2 regions of the Achromobacter sp. FW305-C-30-7 genome follow, and region 1 is predicted to be linked to the other one. Evidence: predicted binding sites of a transcription regulator. Region 1 holds the regulator's gene; the other holds the start of a gene.
The links. Region 1 encodes NrdR, which represses ribonucleotide reductase genes. Its sites were predicted from a motif close to CACNANATNTNGTG; they were not measured.

Region 1 (4,411 bases):
GGCTGCGCATGTCCGTTTTGGGCCGACAGCCGTCTTTCGCCGCGCTCGCCCGGGCCTCGGATTGCAGTAAAAATGACCTCACACCGCTACAATTTCCGCTCCAGGAGCCCGGACCATGAAACAAGCACTGATCGTCATCGACGTACAAGACTCTTTCCGGCAACGTCCGTTTTGGGATGAAACCGAGTATCCGGCCTTCGTGGCACAGATCCAGTCCCTGATCGACGCGGCCGAGGCCCAGGACATTCCGGTGCTGCAGGTGTTTCACACCAGCGTGTCGAACGACCCCGCCAATCCCTTCTCGCTGGCCTCCGGGCACGTCAAGACGCTCAAGGAATTGCGCATCGCACCCACCGCCGTGTTCCACAAGACCGTGCATTCCTCGCTCTATGCCAAGGACGCGGACGGCGCCAGCCTGCAAGACTGGCTGGTGAAGCATGGCATCGAAGGCATCATCGTCAGCGGCATCCGCACGGAGCAATGCTGCGAAACCACCTCGCGCCATGCCAGCGACGCCGGCTACAAGGTAGTGTTCCCCACCGACGCCACCCTGACCTTCGCCATGCAGAGCCCGTCCGGCCAGCACTACACGCCGGCCGAGATCCGCGACCGGACCGAACTGGTGCTGCAGGGCCGCTTCGCCCGCATCGCACGCGCCGCCGACGCGCTGGCGGCCTAGCGCTGGCGAGAGGGCCGCATGGTTCCGGTGTATTTCGTGCTGACGCGGGGCATCGTGCTGCTCGACGTGGCAGGCCCGGCGGAGGCCTTCCGCGTGGCCAACAAGCTGATTCCCGGCGCCTTCGAGCAGCATTTCTGCGGCCCGTCGCGAGAGGTCGAAAGCGGCTTGCCCGGCCTGCATCTGGCGCATATCCAGGCGCTGCCGGCCGCGCTGCCGCCCGAAGCGCTGGTCATCATTTCCGGCGTGGTGGGCAAGCCCACGCGCCTTGATGACCCCGACTCGCGCGCCATCATCGAGTGGCTGGCGGTCCGCCATCCCGCCGACGGCTTCACCCTGATGACGGTGTGCGCCGGCGCGCTATTCGCCGCCGCCGCCGGCCTGACGCGGCAACGGGATTGCACCACGCACCACACCTGCCTGGAACAACTGGCCAGCATCGACCCGAGCGCGCGGCTGCATGACAACCGCATCTTCGTCGAGGACGGCAAGCTGGTCAGCAGCGCGGGAATCACGGCCGGCATCGACCTGGCCTTGCACATGGTGTCGCGCCATTGCGGGCCGCGCGTGGCCAGCGAAACAGCACGCGACATGGTCGTCTACCAGCGGCGCGCCGGCACGGATTCCACACTGTCGCCCTGGCTGGATCACCGCAGCCATATGCATCCAGGCGTGCACCGGGTGCAGGATGCGGTCATTCGCGATCCGGCGGCGCCCTGGTCGGCGCAATCGCTGGCGGACCAGGCGCATACCAGCGCCCGCCACCTGACCCGGCTGTTCCGCGAACACGCGGGCTGCACGCCGATGGATTACCTTTATCAGATACGCGTGGCGCTGGCGCGCGACCTGCTGCGCGACACCCGGCTGGACCTGGAGCGCGTGGCCGAGAAATCGGGCTTCGGCTCGGCCCAGCACATGCGCCGCGTGTGGCGCAAATTCCAGCCGCTGACGCCCAGCCTGGCGCGCGCGGCGCCCGCCATGCAATGACGGCGCCGCGGCGCCGTCATTTTCTGCATCCGCGCCGCTCGACGGCCCCGGACGGGTTAGCGTCGAGCCTTCTCTAGTCCTTGCGCAGCTTGCCCGGCAGCAGCGGGCCCTGCATCTCGCGGATGGCCTCGACGAATTCGCCGATGTCCTCGAAGCTTTTGTAGACCGAGGCAAAGCGCACGTAAGCCACCTTGTCGAGCTTGCGCAGTTCGTTCATGACGAGCTCGCCGATGTGTTCGCTAGGCACTTCGCGCAGTCCGCTGGCCAGCAACTGCTCTTCGATGCGGGCAACCGCCGCGTCCACGTCTTCCGTGCTGACGGGGCGCTTGCGCAGCGCCAGGCTCAGGCTGGCGCGCAGCTTGCCAGGGTCGTAGTCGCTGCGGCTGCCATTGCGCTTGACGATGGAAGGCATGGCCAGCTCCACCCGTTCATAGGTGGTGAAGCGCTTGTCACAGGACAGGCAGCGGCGGCGACGGCGTATGGCGTCGCCCTCTTCGGAGACCCGGCTGTCGACGACCTGTGTTTCGGCATTGCCGCAAAATGGACACCGCATGTGTGATCCCTAAAGGCGCTGAGGGCAATAGTTAAGCATATTGTAACGAGGCGCCGGACCGCCAGCGCCAATACGGGCTAATCCGCCCCCGTATTTTTTGCCAGGATGCCGCCCCGAAAGCAAAGGGACGGCGCCTTGCGGGGCCGTCCCTCATGGAGCGTTACGGCCGGGCCGCAGCCCGCCGTAGGGATGCTCGATTACTTCTTGCCGTAGACCGGCAGGCGCGAGGTCAGTTCATTGACCTTGGCACGCACGGCGGCGATGTTGGCTTCGTCGCGCGGATTGTCCAGCACGTCGGCGATCAGGTTGGCGGTCAGCTCGGCTTCGGCTTCGGTGAAGCCGCGCGTGGTCATGGCCGGCGTGCCCAGGCGGATGCCGCTGGTCACGAAAGGCTTTTCCGGATCGTTCGGGATGGCGTTCTTGTTGACCGTGATGTGGGCCTGGCCCAGCACGGCTTCCGCTTCCTTGCCCGTGATGCCCTTGGAACGCAGGTCCACCAGCATGACGTGGCTTTCGGTACGGCCGGAAACGATGCGCAGGCCGCGCTTGACCAGCGTGTCGGCCAGCACCTTGGCGTTCTTGACCACTTGCTGCGCGTAGTCCTTGAAGCCGGGCTCCAGCGCTTCCTTGAAGGCCACGGCCTTGCCGGCGATGACATGCATCAGCGGACCGCCCTGGATGCCGGGGAAGATCGCCGAGTTGATGATCTTCTCGTGTTCGGCCTTCATCATGATGACGCCGCCGCGCGGGCCGCGCAGCGACTTGTGCGTGGTCGAGGTGACGAAGTCGGCGTGCGGGACCGGGTTGGGATAGGCGCCGCCGGCGACCAGGCCGGCGTAGTGGGCGATGTCGACCATGAACAGCGCGCCGTTTTCACGGGCGATGCGGGCCATGCGCTCGAAGTCGATGTGCAGGGCGTAGGCGGAAGCGCCAGCCACGATCAGCTTGGGCTTGTGCTCTTTGGCCAGTTGCTCGACCTGGTCGTAGTTCAGGACTTCGTTTGCGTCCAGGCCGTAGGAGATGAAGTTGTACAGCTTGCCCGAGGCGTTGACCGACGCGCCGTGCGTCAGGTGGCCGCCTTCGGCCAGGCTCATGCCCAGCACGGTGTCGCCCGGCTTCAGGACGGCCATGTACACGCCCTGGTTGGCCTGCGAGCCCGAGTTGGGCTGCACGTTGGCGGCTTCGGCGCCGAAGATCTGCTTCAGGCGGTCGATGGCCAGTTGCTCGACCACGTCCACGTACTCGCAACCGCCGTAGTAGCGCTTGCCCGGATAGCCTTCGGCGTACTTGTTGGTGAGCTGCGTGCCCTGGGCTTCCATGACGGCCGGGCTGGCGTAGTTCTCCGAGGCGATCAGCTCGATGTGCTGTTCCTGGCGGACGTCTTCCTTCTGGATGGCGGCCCAAACGTCCGGGTCAGCCTTGGACAAGGTGAGGTTGCGGTCAAACATGACGGGAGTTCCTGAGGCGGTAAGAGAGGAGAAAACTGCGCCCGGGTGGGTAAACCCGGAGAATGACGGATAGTTTACCGCGTCGGGGAGGATCAATTGCTCCCAAAATACCTGGAACCCGGGCAAAATTGCCTCGATGAGCGTGAAAACCACGCCATCCTTCATCGGCCGAAAACCCGTCTCAACCCGACTTGAGAAACTTTCATGCAAAGCGCCACGCTCATAACCTACTCGCTGGTAGCTGCGGTCAGCGTCGTCAGCCCCGGGCCCGCCACCATGCTGGCGATCCGCAACGGCGCGGCGGGCGGCTTGCGGGCCGTGCTGCCGTCCACCCTGGGCAATGTGACAGGCCTGTTCCTGCTGTCGGCCGCCGCCATGCTGGGGCTAGGCGTGGTACTGCAATCGTCCGCCATGCTGTTCATGCTGCTCAAAGTGGCAGGCGCCGCCTACCTGCTTTACATCGGCCTGCGCCACTTGCTGGGCCGCTCGAACATCGCACCACCTTCCGACCCCGCCGCATTGGCGCCGCGCAGCGCTGGCCGACTCTATTCGGAAGCTGCCCTGGTAGCCACGCTGAACCCCAAGCCCATCCTGTTCTTCACGGCGCTGTTTCCCCAGTTCCTGAACGCCGCCGAACCGCTGCTGCCGCAGTTCTTCATCCTGACGGGCATCTTCACGGCCATGTCGCTGGCGTCTCTGTTGGCCTACGGCACCCTGGCTCACCGCGCCCGGCGCCTGCTGCGCCGG
Region 2 (4,411 bases), on a different contig from region 1:
AGGCGCAGGGGGTAGATGCCGGCGGTATGCAGTCCGACGCGGTAACCCATGCGCCTGACGTCGCGGATCATCTGCGGCAGGCGCGGCTCGCTCAGGGGTTCGCCGCCGGAAAATACGATGGCGTCGAGCAGGCCCTTGCGCGTTTCCAGGAAGGCGCGCGTCTCGCGCCAGTCGTAGCGCGCGGCGCGGGTCTGCAGTTCGACGTTGTGGCAGTAGTGGCAGCGCCAGGGGCAGCCCGCGATGAACACGACCGCGGCCAGTTGCCCCGGCCAGTCCACGGTGGAAAAAGGCACCAGCCCGCCGACCGCGGGCGAATGCCGCGGCAGAGGCTGGGCCACCGGTTGCGGCGGCGCCGGGTAGGCCGGCCGCGCCGTCAGCCGCCGCGTGCCCGGGCCGCAGCCCGGGGTGGACGCGGCGGCTTGTGGCGCGCCTTCAGGCGCTGCGTTCGACGAAGAAGCGGCGTTCATTGAATTCGCCCTGTTTGCCGGTGTTGAAGGAAGCGACGGGGCGGTGGTAGCCCATGACGCGGGTCCAGATTTCGCAGCGCACGCGCTGGCTGTCGTCCAGCCGCAGGGCGGGAGCGGTGGTGACTTCGGGAGCGATCAAGGTTTGCATGGCGGTTCCTCAGGGAGTGAATGCCGGGCGGCTGCCCGGCGGTCCGGTCGGGGCCTGTCGTGGTGACCAGGTCCTAGGCCGGGGTGCAGCATGCCGATTGCTTGGCCAGCAGCTCGGCATCGCATTTCGGGCAGAACTCGTGGTGCCCCGCCAGATAGCCGTGGTTGGGGCAGATGGAGAAAGTCGGCGTGACCGTGATGTAGGGCAGCCGGAAGTTCGACAGCGCGCGGCGCACCAGCTGCTTGCACGCGGCGGCGGAAGACACGGCCTCGTTCATGTACAGGTGCAGCACGGTGCCGCCGGTGTACTTGCCTTGCAGCGTTTCCTGCAGCTCCAGCGCATGGAAGGGATCGTCGGTGTGGCCCACCGGCAACTGGCTGGAGTTGGTGTAGTAGGGCTGAGCCTCGCTGCCCGCCTGCAGGATGGCGGGATAGCGCTTGCGGTCTTCGCGGGCGAAGCGGTAGGTGGTGCCTTCGGCCGGCGTGGCTTCCAGGTTGTACAGGTGGCCGGTCTCTTCCTGGAATTCGGTCATGCGGGCGCGCACGCGGTCCAGGAGGCGCACGGCCAGGGCGTGTCCCGCCGCAGAGGTGATGTCCTCGGTGTCGTCCGTGAAGTTGCGGACCATCTCGTTGATGCCATTCACACCCAGCGTGCTGAAGTGGTTGCGCAGAGTGCCCAGATAGCGGCGGGTATAGGGATAGAGACCCTGGTCGATATAGCGCTGCACCACCTTGCGCTTGGTTTCCAGCACATCGCGGCCCAGCTCCAGCAGGTGGTCCAGGCGCTGCATCAGCCGCGCTTCGTCGCCGCGGCAGGTATAGCCCAGGCGCGCGCAGTTGACCGTGACCACGCCGACCGAGCCGGTCTGCTCGGCCGAGCCGAACAGGCCGTTGCCGCGCTTGAGCAATTCGCGCAGGTCCAGCTGCAGGCGGCAGCACATCGAGCGCACCATGTGCGGTTCCAGGTCCGAGTTCAGGAAGTTCTGGAAATAGGGCAGGCCGTAGCGCGCCGTCATCTCGAACAGGCGCTCGGTGTTGGGATGGTCCCAGTCGAAGTCGGGCGTGATGTTGTAGGTCGGGATGGGGAAGGTGAACACGCGGCCCTTGGCATCGCCGGCCATCATGACCTCGATGTAGGCGCGGTTGATCATGTCCATCTCGGTCTGCAGTTCGCCGTAGGAGAACGGCATTTCCTCGCCGCCGATGTACGGGATCTGCTCCTTCAGGTCCGGCGGGCAGGTCCAGTCGAACGTGAGGTTGGTGAAGGGCGTCTGCGTGCCCCAGCGGCTGGGCACATTGAGGTTGTAGATGAGTTCCTGCATGGACTGCTTCACTTCCGCGTACGTCATGGCGTCGCGGCGGATGAAGGGCGCCATGTAGGTGTCGAAGGAACTGAACGCCTGCGCGCCGGCCCATTCGTTCTGCAGCGTGCCCAGGAAATTGACGATCTGGCCGATGGCCGCCGACATGTGGCGCGCCGGCGTCGCTTCCACCTTGCCGGGGATGCCGTTGAAGCCTTCGGTCAGCAGTTGGCGCAGCGACCAGCCGGCGCAATAGCCGCTCAACATGTCCAGGTCATGGATGTGGATGTCGCCTTCGCGGTGGGCGCGGCCGGCTTCGGGCGCAAACACGTTGGACAGCCAGTAGTTGGCGGTGACCTTGCCCGCCACGTTCAGGATCAGGCCGCCCAGGCTGTAGCCCTGGTTGGCGTTGGCGTTGACGCGCCAGTCGCGCTGGTCCAGGTATTCCTCCATGGCGCTTTCCACGTCCACCAGCGTGTGGCGCAGCGAGCGCAGCCGGGCGTGCTGTTCGCGGTGCACGATGTAGGCGCGCGCGGTGCGCCAGTGGCCCGCCTGGACCAGGGCTTCCTCGACGCGGTTCTGGATGGTTTCGACGCCGGGGCAAGGGTTGCCGGCCAGCGCGGCGATGACGCCGTCGGTCAGCGTTTGTGCGCCCGCCAAGTCCAGTTCCCCGGTGCTCTGGCCGGCCGCCGCCATGGCTTGGGCGATCTTGTCGCGGTCGAACGCCGCGACCCGGCCGTCGCGCTTGAGGATGTGCTGAATATGCATGACTGACACCATATGTAGTAGGGTGTGAAAACTCTACCACCACATATGGTGCGCGTATCGCCTCGCGCGGCTGGGATGTCAGTCTTGCTTGATGCGCATCAAACGCGCGCTTCGGAAGCTTCAGAAGCCGATGCCGACCCCGGCCAGGGATATCGCCACGGCCAGCGCGGCGGTGCCGGCGGCCGGGCGGGGCGCCCAGGACAGCATGCCGACCCAGAGCAGGGCGCCGGCCGAGAGCCAGCCCAGCCATGCCACCACGCCCACGGTATTGCCCCACAGCCCGACGCAGGGCAGCAAGGCCAGCGCCAGCAGCAGCACGCCGGCGCCGCGCAGCACGCGGGTGTGGCCGGCGGACGGATCGCGTCCCCAGATCTGGTCGTAATGGCGCGGCATGGCCAGGCTCAGGCAAGCCATGCCCGAGTAGGTCAGCAGCAGCGCCATGGAAATTGCGTACAGGTCGTTGATGTTCATGCGGCCGCCTCTGCGTCACTGCGGGGATTGCGCCGGGCGGGCGCGCTTGCGGGCCGTCGCCACAACAACAGGGCCGCCCAGCCCGATAGTACGCCGAACGCGACGGACGTCAGTTCGACGCCCGCGCTTTCCCAGTCGCCGCGGGCGATCTGCGCCAGGGGATGGTCGCCCAGGGTGACGAGCGACAGCGCCGGCAGCAGCAGGCACAGCGCCGACAGCAGGGCCAGTTGCGAGATCCAGGCGCGGCGCGGGCTGCACAGCCAGGCATGCGCCAGGGTCAGCGCCCATATCGCGAAGAAGCAACGCAGCTCCCACAGCGCGCGGTTTTCCAGCGCTACGGGCAGCAGGCGGTTGGCCCAGAAGTAGCCGATGCAGGCGATGGCCAGTCCGGCCAGCGCGGCCACGTTCAAGCCTTCTATCAACCGGTACACGCGCGCCGTCGCGCTGCCGAATTCGCCGCCATGTTTCGCGCGGCGCTTGACCATGAACAACAGCGCGCCCGTGCCCATCATGGCCGCGCCGGCCAGGCCGCAGATGAAGTACAGCCATTTCATGGCCAGGCCGCCGAACTTGACCATATGCAGACCGCTCATCACCTGGAATGTCAGGGAAGGCGCGCCGCCGTGGACCCCGCCTGGGGGCCGTACGCGCAGCAGTTCGCCGCTGGCGGAAAACTCGGCCATGCCGGTGGTGGCGCTGAGGTTCCTGGCGTCGTCGGTGGCTTCATTCCAGCCATAGACGCCGATGCGCATGGAGCTGTCTTCGGGGTTGTTGATGACGATGGCGCGCGCCGTCTGCCCGATCAGTTGCTCGCCGCGGGCCACGATGGGTTCCAGCGCCGGCATGCCCTGAGCCACGCCGGTGCGCGCCGGCCGGTCCTCGCCGGACAGTTCGGCCAGGAACAGGCGGCTGGCCCGCGGATCGGCGCCATAGGTTGCCGCGACGGGGGCGGGCATCAATATCGCGCTCGATATCACGATGCCGGTGTAGGCAATCATGAACTGGAAAGGCAGTGTCAGGACCGCCACCGCGTTGTGCGCGTCCAGCCAGGAGCGCTGGCCCTTCTTCGCGCGGAAGGTGAAGAAGTCCTTGAAGATGCGCTTGTGCGTGACCACGCCCGAAATCAGGGCGACCAGCATGGCCATGCTGGCGAAGGCAACAATCCACAGGCCCAGGCCGGCGTCGTGCAAGGTGTAGTGGAAATCCACGAAATGCGAGCCGCCCTGCGTTGCGCGGGCTTCGGCCTCGTGGTGGTCG

Region 2: a site for NrdR is predicted at 2,690-2,703, ahead of AC3WOB_RS28615 (ribonucleoside triphosphate reductase). Genes of this name have one in related genera too.

Annotation. Positions count from the first base shown of each region.
Region 1 is NZ_JBYSYI010000013.1:56,586-60,996, reverse strand. Features, by position in the region: gene AC3WOB_RS28970 (cysteine hydrolase family protein) at 116-679, shown strand; gene AC3WOB_RS28965 (GlxA family transcriptional regulator) at 698-1,663, shown strand; gene nrdR (transcriptional regulator NrdR) at 1,737-2,216, opposite strand; gene glyA (serine hydroxymethyltransferase) at 2,414-3,664, opposite strand; gene AC3WOB_RS28950 (LysE family translocator) at 3,869-4,411, shown strand, end outside.
Region 2 is NZ_JBYSYI010000012.1:159,397-163,807, forward strand. Features, by position in the region: gene AC3WOB_RS28605 (anaerobic ribonucleoside-triphosphate reductase activating protein) at 1-467, opposite strand, end outside; gene nrdD (anaerobic ribonucleoside-triphosphate reductase) at 433-615, opposite strand; gene AC3WOB_RS28615 (ribonucleoside triphosphate reductase) at 689-2,683, opposite strand; gene AC3WOB_RS28620 (DUF3325 domain-containing protein) at 2,804-3,154, opposite strand; gene AC3WOB_RS28625 (PepSY-associated TM helix domain-containing protein) at 3,151-4,411, opposite strand, start outside.